3 regions of the Ruegeria sp. AB11 genome follow, and region 2 is predicted to be linked to each of the others. Evidence: riboswitches for the same ligand, from Rfam matches in the RefSeq annotation. Region 2 holds a riboswitch; each other region holds the start of a gene.
What was found. Region 2 has a riboswitch for cobalamin ahead of ACR3EJ_RS06625 (hypothetical protein). Riboswitches for the same ligand answer to the same signal wherever they lie in the genome.

Region 1 (8,118 bases), 1.8 Mb from region 2:
AACAGTGTTCCCAACTCGCAAGCGCCAGGCTGTAGCAGGGTACCTATTGGGCCGGGCGGGCTGCCTTGCCATTCGAGCGGAAGGTCTTGCGCAGAGATCACGCGGGCCATTCGGCGTGTCTCGGGCGTATAGGTTTCAGAGAACCACTTTGCCAGTTCGATCAGTCGATCGATGGCATCGGCTTCAGAAACAGACCGCCCGGTCTCAGCACCGTCAGCACGCAGAATCAGGTCGTTTTCGCCGGTTTCCACGCGAATGTCAGCCGAGTCTCCGGCTAATAGGCGCTCGGGTCCAGTATCAATTGCAAATCCGAACTTGGCGGGCAGCGAGGGCAACTCTGCTAGGCGGTCAATCAGATGCTGCGTTAGTCGCGCTGTCAGATCACCTGCACGGTAGAGCGGTGTGACCAAAATATTCCGTCTGATCTCGATGCCGGGCTCGGCATCGAGAAGGTTCAGATCAGACAGCTCGGCCAATAGCGGCTGGTGGTCGGCTTCCTTGACGCCGCGCAGTTGCAGGTTCGCACGGTTGGTCAGGTCAATAGTGCCATTGCCGAAACGGTCGGCCAATTCGCACAGACCCAAAGCCTGCTGAGCGCTAAGCCGCGCCAACCGCGGGCGTACGCGCACGACCAGCCCATCGCCGGACATCATCGGGCGATGGGCGCCGGGGCACCAGCCTTGGACGACAGGTTTGTCGGTGAGAGCGCTCATCCCAGACCTTCCAAACCGGCACGGATCGAGTTTCGGCGCGTATTCCATAATCCAGCATCCAACAAGGCGCGGAAACGGTCTTGCATCGCTTGATGCGCACGCGGGTTCGCCTCTTGTAGAAAGGCATCGACGCCTTCGTCGCCAAGCGTGGCTTCATGATAAAGATCGAACAGATGCGGCGCGACGGTGCCAGACAAATGTGCAAACGAGGCCATGTGATCAAGCGTCGCTGCAATCTCGGCCGCGCCTCGAAAACCATGCCGCTGCATCCCCGCTATCCATCCTGGATTGGCGGCGCGCGCATGAACCACGCGGCTAATCTCTTCGGGCAAGGTACGGGCGCGTGGATTTTCCGGGTTGGTATTGTCCAGGTGATAGAGCTGAGCGTTACCACCGGTGATTTTCTTGGCGGCAGCAAACCCGGCCTCATGCGTGGCATAGTCATTCGCCAATAGCAGGTCGGTCTCGGTCAGGTCCTGGAGGTGTACAAAGCTGTCAGCATTGGCGACACGCCGCGTAATGCCATCGACGTCCTTCGTGATGTGCTCACCTTCCAGTGCAAAGGAACTGGCATCTAACCACGCCTCACCCGCCTTTGAGCGGGCATCATCGGTGTAGATTTCGGATAGTTGGGTCATGTTGACGCCATAGCTGCCGGGGGCCGGTCCAAAGACCCGTGCTGCCGGTTCCTGACCGGCATAAGGGTTCCAATCGGGCGCCTCATCCCGTTCAGATAGTGCCCGTACGGCCTGACCAAAAAGCGCCGAAAGCGTTGGGAACACATCACGGAACAGGCCCGAGACCCGTAAGGTCACGTCCAGACGCGGACGGCTGAGGTCGGTGATCGGCAGCACTTCGATGCCCGAAACACGCTCCGAGCCTTTGTCCCAAACCGGTTTCACACCCAGCAAGTGCAGCGCCATGGCAAATTCCTCGCCTGCGGTGCGCATCGTGGCCGAGCCCCACAGGTCGACGATCAGCCCCTTAGGATAGTCGCCTTCTTCCTGCAGGTGTCGACGCACCAACTCCTCTGCCAGCTTGACGCCTTGAGTATAGGCCGCACGCGTGGGCACAGAACGCGGGTCGGTGGTATAAAGATTCCGCCCAGTAGGCAGCACGTCTGAGCGCCCGCGATAGGGAGAGCCTGAAGGTCCGGCTTCGATTCGTTTGCCAGCTAGCGCATCGACCAGAGCATTGCGCTCAGCTTGGGCAGAAGGCGCGGGGTTGAAATCACCCGTCACATCTGGAACCCGTCCAAAGATGTGCAGGCCGTCGCCGAACTGACTTTCCTTGATATCGCAGACAAATCGATCAATGCGCGTGATCGCCTCGGCGATGCAGGTGGCCTGATCGAGGCCAAGGTCGCTTGCCAGCCCAATGGCCTGGGCCTCGTCGCGGATATCTTCCTGTAACCGGTCACGGCGCTTGGGGTCCAGACCGTCCGCGTTCGAGAACTCATCCAGCAGTGCTTCCAGCCGAACCATGCGATCCGGCGTACCACTTTCTTTCATCGGGGGCGGGATATGGCCCAGCGTAACTGCACCGATCCGGCGCTTGGCCTGCGCAGCTTCGCCGGGGTCATTGACGATGAACGGGTAGATCACCGGGAGTTTACCGATCAACGCCTCGGGCCAGCATTCATTGCATAAAGCGACCGATTTACCTGGCAGCCATTCCAGCGTGCCATGGGCACCAATATGGATCAAAGCATCCGCGCCTATCCCTTTGCGTAGCCAAAGGTAAAAGGCGACGTAGCTGTGCCGAGGGGTGCGCGAAAGGTCATGATAGTCATCCTCGCGCAGTTCTGGCATGCCGCGTTCTGGCTGCAGCGCAACCACAGCGTTGCCACGCCGAAGGGCCGTGAAATGGAATGCTCCATCTGCGAACGCTGGATCGTCCTCGGGGTCTCCCCAGACCGCCTGCAGATCGGCGCGCAATTGATCGGGTAGCTCTGCATGCGCAATCAGGTAGTCCTGCAATGACCATGAAATCCGGGCGCCCAGCAGGGTTTCGGCAATCGGCTCGGCCGGTGCGGTTGCATATCCCTCATTCTGAAGATCGGTCAGCATCGCTTCGGCTGAAGCAAGCGCATCAAGGCCAACTGCATGCGCCATCTGCCAGTCCTTACCCGGGTAAGTCGACAGAACCAGCGCCGGTATTTGATCCGAACTGGGCTTTTCGTGCAGGTCCAGCCAGCCAGAGACCCGATCGATGACAGCTTCGATCCGGTCAGGTTCGGGCTGGTGGGCAAAACGCGAATATTCCAGATAAGGATCGCGCTTGCCCGGTTCTTTGAACGACACGATGCCCGCGTTAATCCGCCCGTCGACCTCGGGCAGCACCACATGCATGGCGAGGTCAGCAGGCGAAAGCCCGCGTTCCGCTTCTGCCCAGGCTTTGCGGCGCGAGGTCGCGAGGGCGACCTGAAAGACGGGCACATTGGCAGCATCCAAGGGTGAAGTGCCTGATGCGCCCTTGCCCGAAAAGGAGGTGGCATTGATGATCGCTGAAGGTTTCAGCGCCACGATCGTCTCACGCAACCAGTCAGCGGCGGTTGGCGCTTTGAGCGACGGGGCGAACAGGCCAATGGCCTCGAATCCACGCGATCTCACACTGCGGATCAAAGCCGCGATCGGGGCAGTGTCGGCAGAGGTCAGGTAGGCCCGATAAAACGTGACAATAATGCGTTTTGCATCGCCCGAAAAAGCTGTGTCCGCCGGTATCACGCCACGATCCGGGCACCAGGCGCCGTAATCCGGTATGGTCTTTGCCCCCATCACCGGACCGGCATATAGTCCCGCCGCCAGCGCCATCTGTGCGAGCGCGGCCTGTGCCGCAACCTCTCCGCCGGTATCACACAGATGCGCCAAGCGCCGCAGGGTTGAGACGGGCAGGGTGGAGTACTCATCCAGCCGCGTATCCTCGCGCCCGTCCGCAGGCAGGACAGCCAATGCGATCCCCTTGGCCTGTGCCAGTGCCAGAACCTGCTGCAAGCCGTAAGACCAATATGGCACGCCGCCAATCAGGCGGATCAAGATGCCTTTGGCCCCCTCGAGCGTCTGTTCAACATATGTGTCGACTGACAGGGGATGTTTTAGAGCTGTCAGGTTGGCCAACCGCAGGGTTGGCATGCGCCCGTCTGGCCCGCCACCGCGATGCCAGCCCGCCGCGAAAGCGCCAAGGTCACTGTCAGAAAATGACAGCACCACCAAGTCCGCCGGGCTCTGGCCCAGATCGGTTGGGGTCTCGGTTTCCTCTAACCCGTGGCTTTCGCGGAAGACGACGTGCATGAATCTTACTCGGCGGCCTCGGTCACACCCACAAGGATATCACGGATTTCGGCCTCTTTGATATCATCATGCTCGGCGATGACCACAAGGCGCGAGCGGCGCTCTTCACCAGGTTCCCACGGGCGGTCATACTGATGACGTACCCGCGAGCCGACGGCCTGTACCAGCAGGCGCATGGGCTTGCCCTGAACCGCGGCATAGCCTTTGACGCGCAGGATGTTCAGTTCCTTTGCCAGGCGTTCGATCTTGGCGACCAGATCCAGCGGATCAGTCTGTTCCGGCAGTTCGAGGATGATGCTTTCAAAATCGTCATGCTCGTGATCGTGATGACCATCATGATGGCTGGGACGCGCTTCCATGTCGTCCTCGGCGGCAGCTTCAAGGCCCAAGACAACGCGCACGTCCACGACACCTTCGGCGACTTCGACGACGGGTAGGGGGCGAGGGGCTTCGGCCGCGATGACCTCTTTGGCTTTGGCGACACCTTCGGGACCGGCCAGATCCGGCTTGGTCAGCAGGATGATGTCGGCGCAAGAGATCTGATCTTCAAACACCTCCGATAGTGGAGTCTCGTGGTCGATCGACTCATCGGCAAGGCGCTGGGCATCTACCGCTTCGACATTGGGTGCAAACCGACCAGCGGCAACCGCTTCGGCATCGGCCAAAGCGATCACGCCGTCGACTGTGATTTTCGAGCGAATGTCTGGCCAGTCGAACGCTTTGAGCAGCGGCTTAGGCAGAGCCAGGCCCGAGGTTTCGATCAGAATGTGATCGGGGCGCGGCTCCAAGGCCATAAGCGCTTCGATCGTGGGAATGAAATCGTCGGCCACAGTGCAGCAGATGCAGCCATTGGCCAGTTCCATGATGTTTTCTGCTGGGCAATCCGGGATTGCGCAGGATTTCAGGATATCGCCATCGACACCCACATCGCCGAACTCATTGACTACAACAGCCAAGCGCTTGCCTTGCGGGTTCTGCATCAAATGCTTGACCAGCGTCGTTTTGCCCGAGCCCAGAAAGCCGGTGATCACGGTGACGGGCAGTTTTTCGAGATTGCTCATTTCAGCGCTCCAATCGGGGGAATACGGGCCGCGCAATTCTTGCGGAAGTGTTCGGGGCGTTCACGCCATTTGACCAGCCCGTCCTCGGTCTGAAGGTACTTGGTGGCACCTTCAATGATGGTTTCGACGTGATCGGTTTCGCTCAGATGCTCATAGACGAATGTCCATCGATCAGGTCCACCACGCAGCACGATAGAACAGCCCTCATCGCAGTTTGAAAGGCATTCTACTGCTTTCAAGGTGATGCCCTCGGGCAGGGTGGCCTGTTCAAGCGCTTTGTGCAGCAATGTGCCGGGGCGTTGGGCGTCGTCTTCGACGGGTAGGCCGCGACGACAGGTGGTGCAGACCAGCAGTTCGACCGGTGTGGTGTCGGTCATGTCTCTCATCCCCCCAAATCCTCTTCGTGGGGGACGGGGTTTCATGCGGGCTGATTAAAGCCCCACACCGGAACACCCCGTCCGGTTTCATCTTCGGGCGTTGGCAGGTCTCCCGGCTTGCGGATGTCAGAGCGGTGCTCTGTCGGATGTCCCGCCTTCCCGGCATTCGCCAGTGGCTTGGGCACCCTCTCCGGTCACGGTCGCGGGGGCGGCTGCGTTTGACGGAAAATCCGCTGACGCATTCCCTTTTCATCTGCTGCTGCAGACACCAACACTTGGCTCTTGGGACAGCATCACCCCCCTTGTCAAGCGAGTCTCGCTCAACTGTGCGTACAGGGGCAAAAAAGCGACCTCTGAGGGTCGCTGGACGGCATGACTTAGGTCAACAGGCGTGTTCGCATGTGCATCGAAAGACGAACAGGGAGAGCGTCATATGAAAGTAGGCTTCATCGGGCTGGGAAACGTGGGCGGAAAATTGTCGGGCTCGCTGCTGCGCAATGGGATTGACCTGACCGTTCATGACCTCAACCCTGATCTTGTGTCTGGTTTTGTCGCGCAGGGTGCGAAGGCAGCTGAAAGCCCCGCCCAATTGATGCGTGATTGTGACGCCGTGATTACCTGTCTGCCATCTCCTGCCGCCTCGGACGCGGTAATGCAGGAGATGCTGTCCGAAGTGACATCCGGTAAGATCTGGATGGAAATGTCCACCACCGACGAAGCGGAAGTAAAACGATTGGGTGCTTCGGTGATCGAACGTGGGGGGGCTGCAGTCGATTGCCCGGTATCGGGCGGATGTCATCGGGCGGCTACGGGCAATATTTCGATCTTCGCAGGCTGCGATCGAGAAACATTTGAGCGCATTCTGCCGTTCCTGACGACGATGGGGCGCCGCGTTTTGCACACAGGCGATTTGGGATCGGCCTCAGTGTTGAAGGTGCTGACAAACTATTTGGCAACCGCAAATCTGATCACTTGCGCCGAGGCTTTGGTGACCGCAAAGGCCGCAGGGATGGATCTTGGCACGACCTATGAGGCGATCAAAATTTCGTCGGGCACATCATTTGTGCACGAAACGGAAAGCCAAGTGATTCTGAATGGGTCCCGCGATATTTCATTCACCATGGATCTGGTCAAAAAGGACATCGGTCTGTTTCAGGAGGTCGCCGACCGCGCCGGGGTGCCGCTGGAGATAAACCCGGTGATGATCAAGATTTTTGAGGACGGGATCTCTCGCTATGGAGAGAGAGAGCTATCTCCCAACATCATCAGGCGGCTGGAGGATGCGACCGGGCTTGAGATTCGGGCACCGGGATTTCCAGCCGAGATGCTGGACGATGAGCCAGAAAAGCCGGGCTATGAGGTGATCCCGCAATATCGACGGAGTGCTTGAGGTCAAGATAAAGAGATTACTTGATTTTGATGAAGGCCCTTCAACTCTTTGGTTCTTTGTGATGTGTTGAGCTCTGGCGTTGCAAGAATTAAGCACATTAATTGGAGTTGATTGCCTGGTTGCAGCGATCGGTTTTGGATTGGGAACCACTCGACTTGGAAGTAGCTTTCATTGATCAGATGGATAACACTCTGACAATTGATCCAGAGGCCACGAACCCGATTCAATTTGCGATGCAGTTTCAGAGAGTTGGCCCCGCTTCGGAGGAACGTTGCGCTATGCATAGCTTAGCAACTCGGACATGAAAGTGATCTTTGCATATCGCATCGGCCAGAAAACAATGGGTGGCAAGGCGATGCGTGTTGACCAGTTGGCTGCAATGGCGCGCGCGCATTTATCGGAGCGATACACATTCGAAGTCGTGTTGGCTCCCAAAGCCTCTCGGGTACATGCGTGTCAGCGATTTGTAGACTCCTGCAGGGACGCAATTGTGATTTTTCACAAAAGTGCTGCATCAAATTTGGGGCAGGAGTTTAGAGCGTCCTTGAAGAAAGTCGCGGCAGGCATTTGCGTTGATCATCTGGATGTCATTGCCGGGCAACTGGAAGCCGGTTTTGTGGACGTCCATATCGCTGCTTCGTATCAGGGTGAGCGTAGCTTGTGCCAGGGATTGCCCGCGCTTGATCCGACTCCGGGTGTTCAGGTGCGCCATCTGAGGCATCATGCGGATCCGCGACTCGTTCCGGAATCTGCACCCAAGGCGGAATTCAATTTGGGTTATTTCGGACTGCTTGATAACGTTGTCTTGCCGCCCGCTCTGGCAGAGCAGTCAGTAGTGCCCGGTTATAACGGTAAAGGTGATGTGGAGGCCTTCATCGCAAGACTATCAGAGGCAAACTTTCACATTTGCACGCGTGACCCGAGCCCTGTTCTCACTCGCGGAGTGTTGTCCTCTAAGCCCTTCACTAAGGGTTTCAACGCAGCTGTTATTGGGGCAAATGTGTTGGTAAATCGGCAGGTTCACGATGCCGAATATTATCTGGGTGCAGATTACCCTTACTTTGTGAAAAGCACTGACAGCGCGGCTATTGTCGAAGGAGTTGAGCGTGCGTCCGCAGAATTTGGTGGAGAGCAATGGCGAATAGCGCAGGCCCGAATGTCTGATTTGGCCCGGCAAGTAGCACCCGCAGAAGTCACCGGCGAATTGGACAAAATCCTAAGGCTATTCTAATTAGATCAACAATAGTCCGAGAATGGCACAGGCAAGAGTTTAACTTATGGCAAACG
Region 2 (8,118 bases):
TTGAATGATGAGTGACTCAGAAAACTGGGTGCGAATTGTGCAGGAATTTCAGGCTCCGGCGAACCGGGTCTGGCGTATGTGGACCGATCCGGCGCTTTTTCAGAAATGGTATGGGCCCAAAGGGTTCTCAGTTCCAACTGCAGAGATCGATTTGCGTGTCGGAGGTATACGAAAGGTATGTATGGAAATGAAAACGCCGGATACCACCATGAGGATGTGGTTTACTGGCGTTTATAAAGAAATCTCAGAACCGTCCCGGTTGGTCTATACCGAGAGCATGTGTGACGAGGATGGGAATATTCTTTCGCCAAAAGATATGGGGATGCCCGAGGGAAGCCCAGACATAACCGAGGTGATTATTGATCTTCTCGAACAGGATGGTAGGACACGCATGACCATGGTCCATCGGGGTGTGCCTGCCGGAAGTGCAGGCGAAGGCGGATGGAAGCAAGCATTCGAGAAGCTGGGTGCTGTTCTCAATGAAAGATGATGCTTCGGCTTTGGTCTGACGGTCTAAAGTTCCTTCCTTGCCCTAAGCGCTGCTGTGATCGTCCCATCGTCCAGATAATCCAACTCACCTCCAATCGGGACGCCCTGCGCTAGGGAAGTCAGACGAACCTGTCCCTCCAACTGATCGGCGATGTAGTGTGCGGTGGTTTGGCCATCAACGGTGGCGTTTAGGGCGAGGATGATCTCGTTGATACCCTCGGCCAGAACCCGATCCTTTAGCCGAGGAATACGTAATTCATCCGGGCCAACGCCATCCAGTGCTGACAATGTGCCGCCCAAAACATGGTAGCGACCCTTGAAAACCCCGGCGCGCTCCATCGCCCAGAGGTCGGCGACGTCTTCTACGACGCACAGTCCCCCGGTTGCACGGTCTTCGCTATTGCAGATGTCGCAGATATCGGTTGTGCCCACATTGCCGCAGTTTAGGCATTCACGGGCAGTGACAGCCACCTGCTGCATGGCATCTGAAAGCGGCGTTAGAAGCAGGGCGCGTTTGCGGATCAGGTGCAGGACGGCGCGTCGGGCCGAGCGAGGGCCGAGGCCGGGCAGCTTGGCCATAAGGTCGATCAGATTGTCGATGTCGCTGTTCGAACTCACCGCGAAGCTCCTGCAAAGAGGCCGGGTAAGTAAGCCCCGGCCATTGATCCGTCAGGAGGGTGTATCAGAACGGCAGCTTGATGTCTGCGGGCAGACCCATGCTTTCGGTCAGCTTGGCCATTTCAGCCTGCGAGCGCTCCTGCGCCTTGGTCTGGGCGTCCTTGATCGCAGCGAGGATGAGATCCTCGACCACTTCCTTGTCATCGCCGTTGAAGATCGACGGGTCGATATCCAGACCTTTTAACTCACCCTTGGCAGTCGCGGTGGCTTTGACCAGCCCGGCGCCAGATTCACCGACAACCATCAGGTTGTTCAGCTCTTCCTGCATCTCGGTCATCTTGCTCTGCAAGTCCTGTGCAGATTTCATCATTTTGGCCATGTCACCCAGGCCGCCGAGTCCTTTAAGCATCGGTAATCTCCTGTCACTCGATTTGAGGCCTAGATACGAAGCGTAACCGCGCGACACAAGAGGTCAGGACACTCCCGCCCGTCGTCAAGACCTTTGACAAGACCTTTCCTCGGTTTGGCCCGGGCAGGATCGTCGGCGTCAGCCGAGGAGCCGTGGCGGCACGGGAGCACCTGGCTGAATTGAGGAGATCGCTTACAGGATCAGTCTTCCTCGAACGGATCCCATTCGTCATCTACTTCGGGCAGGGCTTCAGTTTCGACCTGAGCAGCGCGTTGATCGGCTGTTTCGATGCTTCTGATCCGCGCTTTCGGGAAATGACTCAGAACCGCTTGCACCAGTGGATGCTTTTCCGCTTCGGCTTTGAGAGCCAGATCAGCAGCATCCCGAACTTCCGCAATTGTCGGAGCGTCGCCTTCTGAGACAATCGATACTGCCCAACGGTTACCCGTCCAGCGCTGCAGCGATGCACCCAACCGTTGAGATAGATCGGTCGGGGCATTGTCGGTCGGGGTAAATTCGATCCGTCCCGGTTGGTACGACACGAGGCGTACCCCGTTTTCGACCTCGACCAGCAGTTTCACATCCCGGTTGGTACGGATTAATTCAACCACATGTTCAAAAGTGGGATACCGCGCTAGTGCTGCCTGTACGTCCTGAGCTAGAGCTGCATTCAGTCCGCCTGCATTCCCACCGATGGCCGAAGAGGTATAGGCCGGTCGGGCAGAGGCCTGTGGCGCAGCGCTCGCCTGGCCTGGCACTCCGATACCCGAACCCGACGCGGGATTGGGGGATGGAGGTGCATCCTTTAAGCGCTTGATCAGTTCTTCCGGACTTGGCAGGTCGGCCACATGGGTCAGGCGGATCACAGCCATTTCTGCAGCCATCATGGCGTTGGGTGCAGCCGAGACCTCTTCCAGAGCTTTGAGCAGCATTTGCCACATGCGGGTCAGAACACGCATTGGCAGCGCTTCGGCCATCTGTTGGCCTCGGGCACGTTCGTCGGGTGAAACGGTTGGATCTTCGGCGGCATCGGGGGTGATTTTGACCACCGAAACCCAATGGGTGATCTCAGCCAGATCGCGGAGCACAGCCAGAGGATCAGCACCTTCTGCATATTGTCCGCTAAGTTCGGTCAAAGCACTGGCCGCATCACCGCGCAGGATCATGTCCATCAGATCCAGCACTCGACCCCGATCCGCCAACCCGAGCATGGCGCGCACCTGATCTGCGCTGGTTTCACCCGCACCGTGCGAAATCGCCTGATCCAACAGCGAGGTTGCGTCACGGGCGGATCCTTCGGCGGCTCGGGTGATTAGCGCCAATGCGTCATCGGCGATCTGCGCATTCTCGGATTCAGCGATCTTGCGCAACAGGCCGATCATATCTTCGGGTTCGATCCGCCTCAGATCGAAACGTTGGCAGCGCGACAAAACCGTGACCGGGACCTTGCGGATCTCGGTCGTGGCGAAGATGAATTTCACATGCTCGGGTGGTTCCTCAAGCGTCTTGAGCAGCGCGTTGAAAGCGCTGGTCGATAGCATGTGGACCTCGTCGATAATGTAAATCTTGTAGCGTGCGCTGGCGGCACGGTAGCGGACACTGTCGATGATTTCACGGATGTCGTTCACACCAGTCCGGCTGGCGGCGTCCATCTCCATCACATCGACGTGGCGGCCTTCCATGATGGCCACGCAATGCTCGCACTGACCGCAGGGTTCGGTGGTGGGTTTACCTTCGCCATCAGGCCCGATGCAATTCATCCCCTTCGCGATGATCCGGGCTGTGGTTGTTTTACCGGTGCCACGGATGCCGGTCATGATAAAGGCCTGAGCGATCCGGTCCGCCTCGAACGCGTTTTTCAGCGTGCGTACCATCGCGTCCTGACCGACCAGATCGGCAAATGTTTCAGGACGGTATTTGCGGGCAAGAACCTGGTAGGCGGGGCTTGGCGTATCGGTCATGTCTGCTCTGTCGGATTCGAGTTATGCCGCAGCGTAGAGGGCCCCGCTGTCCGCGTCCACAGCAAGCCGCGAGGATTTTCATTTTGGATTGCCGGCCGACGCGGTTAATATCGTACAGTCTAAGACCAGCCAGAAAGATTTTCTGATCAGCGTTTCGGGGGGGAGCGTAGAATGTCTCAGATTGTTATCCATGCACTTCAAGTGGGCGGGGGCACGCTTGCGTTAACTTCAATGCCAGGGCGAGGAGGAGACTATTCCGGTGATCTTGATGCGGTTACCGGATGGAAGCCCGGCCTTATACTGTCGATGACTACCGAGGTCGAGATGATCCTTGATGGCGCCAGGAATTTTGGGGCCGATGTTCGCAGCCGTGCTTGTCGCTGGGTTCATCTGCCAGTCGAGGATTACGGTATACCTTCCGACGACATTGATATGCGCTGGGTGGATGCCAGCGAGTCCGCTCGCCACGCATTATCGGGTGGAGGCCGAGTACTAATCCACTGCAAAGGCGGATGTGGCCGCTCTGGTATGGCTGTATTGCGCTTGATGGTCGAGTGTGGAGAGCACCCGGACGAGGCATTGAAAAGATTGCGAGCGTTGCGCCCATGTGCAGTTGAAACTGACGCGCAGCTGCGCTGGGCGACTGCGCCTGCCAGTGTTTTGGTAGCCGAATAGCGATCAGGCCGACGGACGGTATTCAGCCCGCGCCCGAGTGTTTCCGCTCAGGGTTAACACTTCCAGCATTGCGCACGGCGGTCGGGACAAGGTGCCTGCAGGGATGGGGCGCGAGTCCGTGCCAAACATCAGATCTGCATAGCTGTCCAGATGGTCGATCGCGACGTCTGAATCGGCATCACAGAACACTCGGGTTTCTTCGGGACCGGAGCGAAATCGGGCGGTGCACCCACTGGCACAATGAGTCAAATCGCAGCTTCCTTCGATTCCGAATCCTGCGGTGGTCGTGGGGCCAGCTTTTCCAACCGAAGTGGCCAGTGCCCGTGCCAGTCGTGCCAAAGCGGGGCAGTTTTTCCCGGTCCGTTGGCAAATTGTTGCCGAGAATTTATGCGTGTTGGTCTTCCAGATCATTCATGCGCCCTCCGCGCAGGGCAGGGGCATCAATCAGGAGGGACAGCATGCATGCGGTCTTGCCCTGCCCGGACACCCCGCCCGAGTTTCAGTTTCGATTTGATGGCAGGTCTCCTGACTTGCGGGTCATTGCTTTGCCGACCTTCCCGACCTTCAAGGCCAGTGGCATTTCGACATCACTCTCCGCTTACAGTTGCGGGGGCAGTCTCGGACTGGGTTCGTTTCGGTTTTATCCGCGCAGAACCGCACCGTGTTCCCTTTTCATCCCGGCCCGGTTGGGCGCGAGAACCATCACGTCATCGCTAGCGGTACAATCGTTCGGGAGTCAAGAAGATTGATGATGGCATGTGACGCGCGGTCCAGCCACGTCAACCTTGACTCGGCGCGCCTTGGGTGAACTGATCGGTTCAGTTGATTTCAGAGGGCACCATGTTGGACACACAGCAAGCGGTTGTCACCGAGGACATTCAGTTTCAGTCCGGCCCGGCAATACTGTCGGCACGGCTCTATCACCCAGTCGAAGAACCGGACAAAGTTGTTGTGATCAACGGCGCAACCGGTGTGCCCAGAGATTACTACCAGCATTTCGCAAGATGGCTCGCAGAAGCGCACGGCATGGCCTGCCTTACCTATGATTACAGGGATTTTGGTCACTCTCTGACAGGCTCACAAAAGCAATCGCGTGTCACCATGGCGGATTGGGCGCTGATCGACATTCCGGCTGCACGGACCGAAATGCGGCGGAGGTTTCCACAGGCCAAGCTTTGGAGTATTGGGCATTCTTTGGGCGGGATGTTTGGTCCGGTCCAACCCGATATCGATCAGATCGACAGGATGATCTGTGTCTGTTCCGGCCTGGTAACGCTGAAGGATCATCCTTGGCCTTACCGCGCTTTGGCGACGTTGTTCTGGTACGGTCATGCGCCCCTGGCGGTGCATGCGCTCGGGTATTTGCCCGGAAAGGCTTTGGGTTTTGGAACAAATCTGCCATCCCGAGTTTACTGGCAATGGCGCAAATGGTGCACAGCGCCCCAAAGCTATGTACCCGAAATCGGAGACACGTTGCCGGCAAACCGCTGGGCCGACATGGGCAAGCAAGTTGACATATTCGCCTTTGAGGATGATCAGGTTGTGCCCCCTGAGGCGGTTTGGCGGCTTGCCGATCTCTATGGTTCAGGTGTGCGGTGCCATCTGCTTTCGGCAAGTGAATTCGGGTTATCCGAAGTCGGCCATATCGGCGCGTTTGCCCGGCGAAACGCTGCCGTCTGGCCCAGGTTGATCGCCCGAAATGCTGGGCACCGGTAACCGGTGCCCAGAAAGGTCACAGTCCCTTGCGGGATTTTTTCTCGTGCATCACGCTGCGCACCATTTTTCCAAACGCTTTATCGCGTGCGCGTGCCTGCGCCACCGAAGCCGAATTGTGCTGATCTTCGCGACGCAGCTTGCGCCATCGGTCCAGCCGTGCGGGATCAAGTGCCCCGGTTTCGATTGCAGCCTGTATCGCACAGCCGGGCTCGGTGTTGTGCTGACAATCTGAGAATCGACAGTTCATGCTCAGGTCCGAGATATCAGAGAACACCTCGTCCACACCCTCTTGCGCGTCCAACAGGCGTAACGCACGCATGCCGGGTGTATCGATCAACCAACCTCCGTTGCTCATTCGATGTAGCGCACGCGCTGTTGTTGTGTGCCTGCCACGCGCATCATCTTCGCGAATGCCTGCGGTGGCTTGATCCTGTCCAGTCATCCCGTTGGCGAGTGTCGTCTTGCCAACGCCAGAAGATCCGACCAGGGTGCTGGTCTGTCCTTTCGGGCACCACGACAGGACCTGTTCGATATCGGACTGATCCAAGGCATTTACGGCCAAAACTGTCAGAAACGGGGCCAGTGACTGGGCCTGTTCGACATAAGCAATTGCGTTGTCGCAGGTGTCCGACTTGGTCAGAACGATCACCGGATAGCTGCCTGCCTGATGGGCCAGCGCAAGATAGCGCTCTAGTCGGGGCAGATTGAAGTCGGCATTGCAGGAACTGACGATGAACAGCACATCCACATTGGCCGCGATTAACTGTGCTGCGACGCCTGTGCCCGCAGCCCGGCGCTGCAGCAGGCTGCGCCGTTCCAGAACACTGCGTATGCGTTTGTTTTCATCGGTCAGCACCCAATCTCCGACGGCAAAAGCACCAGTTGGTTGGTCTGGACAGAGTAGGGGAGTCTCGCCTTCTGGACTCAACCCGATCAACCGATCCCGGTGAACGGCTGCGATGCGAAAGGGGAGAAGAGACGGCTTAGCCGCATGCTGAGCTGCAAAGTGAGAGGACCATCCGAGGTCCGATAAGGAAAGTGACATGTGTCTGCCTGTGATAAGAAACAACAATCCTGTCGAATGGCGAACGCGCATTCGCAGGTGAGGTATTCAGGCAGTCAGCTGGAAAAAAGAATCAGAACCGGTCTGCCCGAAGGGTCATTGCTACAATCATAAACGCCCTCCTACGGCTAATGGGTTCAAAGTGAGAGGTTGGACATCGACCCAAGCGGGGCTCGTTGTGGCTGCTTCCTTCCGGACCTGACCAGGTTGGCGAGGCGCTCGCCCGCGCCAACCTCTCGAACATCGATATAGGCCTCCGGCTGTAAAATGGCAACCCGTCAGAAGGTCAGATGAATACGCATAAACCCATCGGTATCACGGGGCAGTATCTGGGGATCATAATCCGCCAATTCTTCCAGGTATTTGTCCGCGCCGGGACCGGTTGTCAGAATTGCTCCACGGCTTCGGCTCGGCACAAAAGAAAACGGTTGAGGAGCTTGTTCCAATGGGTCTACGGGCGATCTTCCCGCGATGTAATCGCACAGGATTTCGTGAATGCGCAGCGACGGCAGCTTGATCTGATCTGCTTGAAAGTCGACAGGAAAATGACCGCCCCCGCTGGCGCGATAATTGTTGAGTGCAACAACAAACTTTTGATTGGCGGCGACAGGCAGCCCTTCGAATGTAAGATCGCGAACGCGGCTATGGCCAGGATCTGTGATCCGTCCGGTTGCATCGAAACGAGCGGGTCGAGACAGGTCGAACCGGCAGGTCACGCCATGCAGTACATCAAAGTAATACCCCGCCCGCAGAGGATCGATGAGGTTGGCGGGATCATTCAGCGAAAGCTGATTGAACAGTCCGGCGGACATCTCAAGCCAGTCACGAACCTGTTCCCCGGTGATCAAAGTGGCGCGCAACTCGTTTGGAAACACGCACAGATCAGCCACATTGCGTACCGAGATACTTCCCGCCGGGACATCGGTATAAAATCGAGTGCCTGCGCGGCCTCCGAATTTGGTCGGGGCGGCGGCTGACAGGACGGGATGGTCTGCCCATTCGGTATTCAATAGGTACGGCCGAAGCGCTGCAGCTTGAGCGGTTGCGATAAGCGCCAACCCACGATCAGGGGCGCAGAACGAAAAATAGCTGTGTAAAGGGTGTGGGACATTGCCGACGGACTTGGCTGCGCGGGCGCGTGTTGCTGTGTGGCCTTGGGCAAACAACTGTGCCAACTCGGGACAATC
Region 3 (8,118 bases), on a different contig from region 2:
CTATTATGGCTATTATCTTTTATTGTTGATGTTACGATCCGCTATTGGGAGCTATCTGAACCATGGTGCCAGCCGAAAACTCGGTCGCTATCGTTATGCCTTGCCTGAACGAGGCGGCAACGATTTCTTCCTGTGTAATCAGAGCGCAACAAGCCTTGCAGATACTCGCTGAGCGATACCAGATATCAGGCGAAGTAATCGTTGCAGACAATGGCAGCACGGACGGCAGTCAAGCCCTAGCTGAAAAGGCCGGTGCCCGGGTCGTAAACATTCAAGAACGCGGTTATGGCGCTGCCCTTATTGGTGGTTTTGCCGCAAGCGACGCCACTTATCTGGTGATGGGCGACAGCGATTGTTCCTATGATTTCGTCGAAGCGGTTCCGATGATCGAACAGTTGATGAATGGTGTCGAATTATGCATGGGCAACCGTTTTCGTGGCGAAATCAAGCCAGGCGCAATGCCTTGGAAGAACCGTTATATCGGCAACCCGGCCTTGTCGGGCATTCTTAGAATTTTGTTTCGCACTGGTATCGGTGACGCCCATTGCGGCATCCGCGCCATCCGGCGAGAGGCATTGGAGCGGCTCAACCTATCTTCAACCGGGATGGAATTTGCTTCCGAGATGCTGCTGAAATCTGTGCTGCGGAAGCTGAATATAGCCGAGGTTCCTGTAACTTTGTCTCCTGACGGACGCGGTAGGGCACCACATTTGAATCCGTGGAGAGATGGGCTTCGGCACCTGATATACATGTTTTTGCTCAGCCCAACCTGGCTGTTTCTGGTGCCTGCACTGGTCCTGTTCCTCGCAGGATTTGCAATCACCGTTCTACTGCAACTTAGCGGAGATCAGGAAATGGCGCTGATCGGTGGCTTCAGGATCGGCGATCACTGGGCGGTTGCAGCGAGTGCAGCCATGGTCCTGGCCTTTCAGACGGTGGTGCTGTGGCTGGCGGCACTGATGTGCAGCTATCGGGATGGGCTTCGACTGCCAACAGAACGCGCTCGGGTATTGTTGGGATATTCGCGCTTGCAATATTGGATTCTGGCCGGGCTTGTCCTGACATTTGGCGGCTTGATATGGGCGGCCACTATCACCTCTAGCTGGATTGCCTCGGACTTTGCGGCATTGAACGAGATGCGCACTTTGATCGCTGCGTTCACGATGATTGTTATTGGGGTGCAAACATTTTTTTCCGGGTTCTTGCTGTCTATGATTGCGGGCAATCGCTCGCGTCATTCAGCGGTTCTACCCAAACGAGGGAATGTCTCTGCCAATCCCGATCTAATGGCGTTGAACCAACCAACATGATCTTCGGCTGATCTGCCTATTCCATTGGATCTGATGGTACCGCCAACGCGCGGCATCCGATCGCAGCGTATCAGCCTTACACCGTTACAAGCTTCCCACGTCGGAGTTCGAGGGTCTCGGGCGCCAACGAGCGGCGGAACGCAGGGGCATGACTGACCAATAGAATCGCCTGAGGTAATCCCTGCAAAATTTCCAGAAGCCGTGCTTCATTCTTGGCATCAAGCGCGTTGGTCGGCTCGTCCAATAGTAACGCCTCAGGCTCCATCGCGAGTACGGTGGCAAGGGTCACCAACCGTTTTTCACCACCTGAAAGTTTATGCGTGATACGGTCGCGCAGATGCACCAAATCCAGATCGCTCAGCACCTTGTCAACGATGGCAAGCGCTTCGGTCGTGCTGCGCCCAAGATTGAGCGGGCCAAAAGCGATATCTTCCGCCACGGTCGGGCAAAACAACTGGTCGTCAGGGTCTTGGAACACCAATCCTATACGGCGGCGAACCTCGTGAAAGTCAGCCTCGACACACCTATCCTTACCAAAGATGTTCACGCGCCCAGAAGAGGGCGCTTGAAGGCCAAGGACAATGCGAAAAAATGTGGATTTTCCTGATCCATTTGGACCTGCAATCGACAACCGTTGACCAGGCTCAAGCTGCAGCGACGCTCTGTCCAGAACCGGGGCGTGACCCGGGTACGAAAAGCAAATGTCTTCGAGCTTAAGGATCGTCATTGAAAATCCAGAATAAGAAGGCTGACACAAATCGCACACATCATCGTGGCAAACCAATAATCCCGTCGGGTCAGGTTAAATTCCTGCAACAACAGAAGCCGGCCCGAAAACCCTCGGCACTTCATCGCGTCCAGAATGCGCTCGGAACGTTCAATGGCGCGGATCAGCATCATACCGACCAGATAACCAAAGCTGCGATAGGTGTGCCAGTTGGTGCCCGGACGGAAACCTCTGACCTTCATCGCGCCGCGCAGACGCAGGTACTCTTCTCGCAGCACCTCGATATAGCGGATCGTGAACATCAACAGATGCACAAGCACCTCCGGGCAGCGAAGTTTGTGCAATGCATGACCTAATGTGACAGGCTCCATCGACCCTACCAGGACCATAAGCGCCAGTATCACTGCGTTTGCCGTCAGCGCGATCTCAATGGCTTTCCAGAACCCCTGCCAGCTTGCTGCAAATCCAAAGAGGGTGAACATGGCGTCTCCGGGCATGGAGAATGGCAAAAGCACCAACATGAAGATGATAAAGCTGTCCATCATCGCCATACGTTTGAGAGTTCGGCGAATGGGCAACCGCGACATCAGCAACAGCCCGATCGAAACTGAAAGCGCGATCAACAACGAGGGGATTGAACTTAGTGCAACGGTGACGACGGCAAAGAGACATGTGACTACGATACGCATCCGCGGATCCAAATCCGCGATCACCCCGTAGGGCTCAATCCCACCTGCCTCGGCCAGAGTTTTGGCCTGGGGTTCCAGCGCATGTGCCATCAGGCGACCAACTTGCGACGTGCGGCGAAATAGAACCCGACACCAAAGAGACCAACGATATACCCGATGCCCCCCAAAATACTTTGCATATCGTTATGTTCGCGATAGGCGGCAATTTCTCGGCGCAAGGGGCGAGTTTCGTCGCGCACCACTTTAGCGATCGCGGCGCGTTCTTGATCGGACAGAGACGCAACCATCACGGTTCCAACGCTTGCAACAGTCGTCGGCTGAGCACCGATCTCCGCAACCTCAGCGGCAACTCCCATGATTTCGGCCACCTCGTTTGCGGACATGGTCACTTCAGCCACATGGCCCGCGCCAAGATCGGCCTTGAAGGTATGCGCAACAGGTTTTGTGGGGATATACAAAAAGAACCCGTCTCCATCGGTAACGGTGTGACCTAGTTCAGCACCATCGGGGCCGTAGACGAAAACTTCCTGGTCGCTTGCCATATCGCCATTGGAGAACCCCAGCTCACCCTCGATCACTTCGCCAGCGGGGAAAACCCCCGCGATGACCTTGTGTGCGAGGGCCGAAATCGGTGTGAGCATCAGCGTGGCAATAACAACCAGTTGTTTCATGTTAAAATCGCCTTTTCGAACAGTTCCGGTTTCACCTTGCGCGCCAACATCACGGCAAACCCCGTAAGCATGGCTTCTATGCCCATAACCGGTATATGGGCGAAAAACACCAGCTTAGCCGCAGGCAGGAACGCGTCACCGGACATCGCCAGTGAAATGGCAACAAACGCGGTTGTGGCTGCGATTGAGAACGCCCCCCCGATACCGCCCCAAATCGCCCCCTGAATGGCCGAGCCTCGGGCGATGAGGCGGCCAAAGATCATCCAGGTCAGTACCGCCGGAAGGGCAATATTCAGCGTATTGATCCCCAAAACGGTCAGTCCACCAAATCCAAAGAAAACAGCCTGTAGCAGTAGCCCGACAAACAAGGCCGGAAAGGCGGCCCAACCGAGTAAAAGCCCTGCCAGGCCGTTCAGGATCAGATGCACAGAAGATGGGCCAATCGGCACATGAATCAGCGAAGCAACGAAGAAACTGGCTGACAGAACGCCCGCTGTGGGAATGCGATCCAGATCCAGCGACCTCAGCCCCATTGCAATCCCGCCTGCAGCAGCGATCGCACCGCCGATTACGACAGGGTTCGAAAGAGCACCATCTACAATGTGCATAAGGATTTACTCCAGATCCCAGGCGCGGATCCAGATCACGGCATCCTGGCTCAGCTCTTTACCTTCATGCTCGGTTTTCGGACCAGAGCCCAGAGCAGCGAAACCCCAGTAACCGGCCTTGGGTACACCAAAACTGAAATAGCCATTCTCGTCCGAAATCGCTACCAGCGCACCACCTGGCAGCGGTGACACTGTCGGTGCAGCGGCGCCCGTGCCTTTCAGGTCAGGGGCGGCGGCGATGAATTCGATCTCAATCTCGACCCCTGCAACTGGTTTGCCCTCGCTCAGCACGCGACCCGTGAAAGTTGAGCCCGCAATTATGTTGTAGGGCTTGTTCAGCGGCAGGATTTCTGTTGCCAGACCTTGTGGCTGATCCCAGTCGGTGGGCAGTTCATTTCGGTTCAGATAGGCCTTGGTGATCTGCTGGATATAAATATCCTCAGATTCTTCGTAGTAGGGCGCAGCAACGGTCACCACCACATAGTCGCCCGAACGCTTCACCGGGACCGAGCCTTTGAACGCCTTGGCGCTGTTGTCTGGGCCGTCAAATGTGGTTTCTTCCAATGTGTCCAGCAGATCGGTTTTACTGCCGTTGTGGATCACATAGAATTCTTCCGGTTTTTCAAGCGTCATCACATGACCGGCTTCAAACGGGTGCCAGAATATCAGCTTTACCGGCACATCACCGGGTCGCTCGATCATCGTGTTTTCTGTGTATTCCAGTAGGAAATGAGCGCTCGCAAACGTAGGCATCACTGCAGCAGCTGCGGCTGCCAAAAACAATTTCTTCAAAACTCAGTCCTTCTCAGGTCGCGCCTTCCCCGGCACATATTTGGTTTTGACTTGGGGAGGGCCCGCGTCCGTTCGTCGACCGAGACAAACGGATACAGCGCACACCCCGTCGCCGACAATGAGCACCCTTTCCGAGGGCGCGTGTTCGGCAGGTCTCCTGACTTGCGGGTCAAAGCGCTATGCTGGCCTTCCCGGGATATCCCAGTGGCATTGTCAGCCGCGCTCGCCGCTTACAGTTGCGGGGGCAGTTGCAGATTTGGCGCGAAGAGCACCGCACTACATTCCCTATTGCTTCCAGGGGAATCCCCCGGAACCGAACATGGCGTGTTCATGCCAGAACATGCAAAGCGCGGTCAACAATCGTTTCCGTCACTAAGCAGGCCATTTGCGAAATTAGAGTACCCACATCCGCTCGATCAGTATCGGATCGATCCTGACAGCTTCATCACAGCCGTATTACAGCCATCTTATCTTGCGTCATGTCATGCATGGTGTAGCCGATACCGCCGGTGTTGTACCCTGATTGACGGCGACCCGCGAATGGCATCCAGTCGACCCGAAAAGCAGTATGATCGTTCACCATGACGGCCGTGGCGTCCAAATACCGCACGGCATGCATTGCTGTATCCAGGGATTTGGTAAAGACCGACGCCTGAAATGCAAAAGGAAGAGCGTTTGCAGCGTCGTATGCAGCACTAAGATCATCATATTCATAAACACAAACAATCGGCCCGAAGATTTCGGAGGTGGACACGTTCGCATCAGCGGGTGGGTTTAGAAGGACAGTCGGTGCATAGGTCGTTCGGCCCAGCCGATTACCTCCTGTCATTACGCGGGCACCTCCCGCAACCGCTTCGTCTACCCATTGTTCTACTCGATCAACTTCACCCGGACGGATCAGTGGCCCACATTCCACGCTGGCGTCACAGGCATCACCCACCTTCAGCGCTGAGGCGGCTTCTGCCAACTTTCGAGCGACCGTCTCCGCCATCCCTGATGGAGCAAAAACACGCTGAACCGAGACACAAACCTGACCGGAATGATAAAATCCACCCTTGGTCAACAAGGGGATCATGGCATCAATGTCGGCTGTCTCATCGATGATAACTGGCGCCGCTCCGCCGTGCTCCAACGCGCATCGCGTCCCCGGCGCCAGCTTCGAGCGCAGCATCCACCCGACACGTGCCGATCCGATAAAAGAAAAGAATCCGACACGCGCGTCCGTGATCATCCGTTCAGCTACATCATTTTGGCAAATCGCCAGATGGCACCACTCCTTTGGCAGTCCAGCCTCATACAGGATGTCGACAAATGCTTCGCATGACAGTGGTGTATCAAGCGCCGGTTTGATGAGGACCGGGCATCCAGTGGCCACAGCCGGGGCCACCTGATGTACGATCAAGTTCAACGGATGGTTAAACGCGCTTGCGGCAACCACAACGCCTATGGGTTCACGCTGTGTAAAGGCAATCCGACCCGATCCTGCTGCTGTCAGATCCATCGGTATTTCCCGGCCCGCCATCTGCCCGATTTCATGGATACACAGTTCGACACCATCAATAGCACGTGCCACTTCGATGCGCGCGTCAATCAAGGGTTTGCCACCTTCGCTGGCGATCAGCATCGCAAGGTCTTCCGCGCGGCCGGACATGATCCGGGCTGCATTCTTCAGAACCTCAATCCGCCTGTAAGCAGGCAACCAAGTGCCCCGATCACGGTGCAGACCGTAAGCCACGTTCAGCATCACATTGATATCGTTCCAGTTTTTAACCTCGACACTACCGATTTTCTCAAGATCAAACGGGTTCAGAACTTCAACAACATTACTCATATCAGACAGACCTTCGCCGCAAGCTCATCAATGAGGACACGTTGGTTTTCACTGTAATCGACCGGCAAGTCGATCAGATGCACACCACCTGCTTCAAACGCTTTTTCAAATGTAGGCACCAGATCTTCTGTCCATTCAACCCGATGACCCGCAGCACCATAGCTGTTGGCGTATTGCACAAAATCAGGATTCTTGAATTCCAATCCCCAATCATCAAACCCCGCATGCGACTGCTTCCAACGGATCATTCCGTACGAGCTGTCATTCAGAACAGTAACAACCAGATTGAGGCCAAGACGAACGGCGGTTTCAATCTCCTGGCTGTTCATCATGAACCCTCCGTCACCGCAAATGGCCATGACCCTGCGTTCGGGATATAGCTTTGCTGCCATCATGGCCGAAGGTAAACCTGCCCCCATGGTGGCAAGCGCGTTGTCCAGCAGAACCGTGTTGGGTTGATAGGCCTGGTAGTTTCTGGCGTACCAAATTTTGTAGATACCGTTGTCCAAAGCGATGATATCGCAATCCCCCATGACTTTGCGTGTGTCAGCTACAAACCGCTGGGGGATGACCGGAAAGCGCGGATCATCAGCGCCTTCTGATGTGTGTAGATCGGTCTCGTTTTTGACCCGCTGGAAGTAACTGCGGTCAAATTCCAAAGGTTCTTGCAGGAACTCACCCAATTTGGAGATGGATTGCGCCAGATCACCAACCACTTCAACTTGAGGGAAATAAACCTGATCGACCTGCGCGGCCTTGTAGTTAACATGGATCACTTTGGTGCCGCCCTCTTCCATAAAGAACGGCGGTTTTTCCACAACATCGTGACCCACATTGATGATCAGATCAGCGCGTTCGATGGCGCAGTGCAGATAATCACCATCCGACAGAGCGGCTGTGCCCAAAAACAGTTCGGACCGCTCATCCACGACACCCTTACCCATCTGAGTATTGAAAAATGGAATCTGAGTATCGTTCACGAACTTGCTCAGTGCGCTGCGGGCGTGTTTTCGGTTCGCCCCGGCCCCCAAAAGCAAAAGCGGCATCCTGGCAGCGCTGATCATCTCAGCCGCTTCGGTCAGAACTGCATCACCGGCCACGGCATAGTGACGCTGATGCGGTTCAAGAACATGCTCAGAAGTCTCTTCGGCTGCAATGTCTTCCGGAAGTTCCAACAAAACCGCGCCGGGGCGTTCCTCTTGCGCGACACGAAAGGCTTCACGGATCAATGAGGGGATAGTGTTGCCGTGTACAATCTGTTTGGACATTTTACAGATCGGATCGAACAGCCCAACAATATCGACAATCTGAAACTGGCCCTGTTTCGACTTCTTGATGGGTTTCTGCCCCGTGATCATGATCAGCGGCATACCACCCAGATGAGCATAGGCCGCTGGCGTAGCAAAGTTCGTAGCCCCCGGCCCCAGCGTCGCCATGCAGACTCCGGCCTTACCCGTCAGACGTCCATAGGTCGCAGCCATGAAAGCCGC

Region 1: linked by a shared signal. The riboswitch ahead of ACR3EJ_RS15655 (DUF1636 family protein) and the one ahead of ACR3EJ_RS06625 (hypothetical protein) in region 2 are both predicted to bind cobalamin.
Region 3: linked by a shared signal. The riboswitch ahead of ACR3EJ_RS22260 (DUF4198 domain-containing protein) and the one ahead of ACR3EJ_RS06625 (hypothetical protein) in region 2 are both predicted to bind cobalamin.

The regions. Positions count from the first base shown of each region.
Region 1 covers NZ_JBQFJO010000001.1:3,125,141-3,133,258, reverse strand. The annotation lists gene ACR3EJ_RS15670 (cobalamin biosynthesis protein CobG) at 1-713, opposite strand, end outside; gene cobN (cobaltochelatase subunit CobN) at 710-4,003, opposite strand; gene cobW (cobalamin biosynthesis protein CobW) at 4,009-5,064, opposite strand; gene ACR3EJ_RS15655 (DUF1636 family protein) at 5,061-5,441, opposite strand; cobalamin riboswitch at 5,527-5,729, opposite strand; gene ACR3EJ_RS15650 (NAD(P)-dependent oxidoreductase) at 5,875-6,831, shown strand; gene ACR3EJ_RS15645 (hypothetical protein) at 7,133-8,062, shown strand; gene ACR3EJ_RS15640 (glycosyltransferase family 2 protein) at 8,109-8,118, shown strand, end outside.
Region 2 covers NZ_JBQFJO010000001.1:1,290,025-1,298,142, forward strand. The annotation lists gene ACR3EJ_RS06595 (metalloregulator ArsR/SmtB family transcription factor) at 1-15, shown strand, start outside; gene ACR3EJ_RS06600 (SRPBCC family protein) at 8-490, shown strand; gene recR (recombination mediator RecR) at 514-1,107, opposite strand; gene ACR3EJ_RS06610 (YbaB/EbfC family nucleoid-associated protein) at 1,172-1,516, opposite strand; gene ACR3EJ_RS06615 (DNA polymerase III subunit gamma/tau) at 1,717-3,477, opposite strand; gene ACR3EJ_RS06620 (protein-tyrosine phosphatase family protein) at 3,649-4,152, shown strand; gene ACR3EJ_RS06625 (hypothetical protein) at 4,156-4,563, opposite strand; cobalamin riboswitch at 4,651-4,871, opposite strand; gene ACR3EJ_RS06630 (alpha/beta hydrolase family protein) at 4,993-5,868, shown strand; gene rsgA (ribosome small subunit-dependent GTPase A) at 5,885-6,913, opposite strand; RNA gene ffs (signal recognition particle sRNA small type) at 7,072-7,170, opposite strand; gene ACR3EJ_RS06645 (bifunctional 2',3'-cyclic-nucleotide 2'-phosphodiesterase/3'-nucleotidase) at 7,210-8,118, opposite strand, start outside.
Region 3 covers NZ_JBQFJO010000002.1:591,463-599,580, reverse strand. The annotation lists gene ACR3EJ_RS22285 (glycosyltransferase family 2 protein) at 63-1,310, shown strand; gene ACR3EJ_RS22280 (ABC transporter ATP-binding protein) at 1,387-2,037, opposite strand; gene cbiQ (cobalt ECF transporter T component CbiQ) at 2,034-2,816, opposite strand; gene ACR3EJ_RS22270 (cobalt ABC transporter permease) at 2,816-3,397, opposite strand; gene cbiM (cobalt transporter CbiM) at 3,394-4,005, opposite strand; gene ACR3EJ_RS22260 (DUF4198 domain-containing protein) at 4,012-4,797, opposite strand; cobalamin riboswitch at 4,928-5,130, opposite strand; gene ACR3EJ_RS22255 (aldehyde dehydrogenase family protein) at 5,243-6,628, opposite strand; gene ACR3EJ_RS22250 (acetolactate synthase large subunit) at 6,625-8,118, opposite strand, start outside.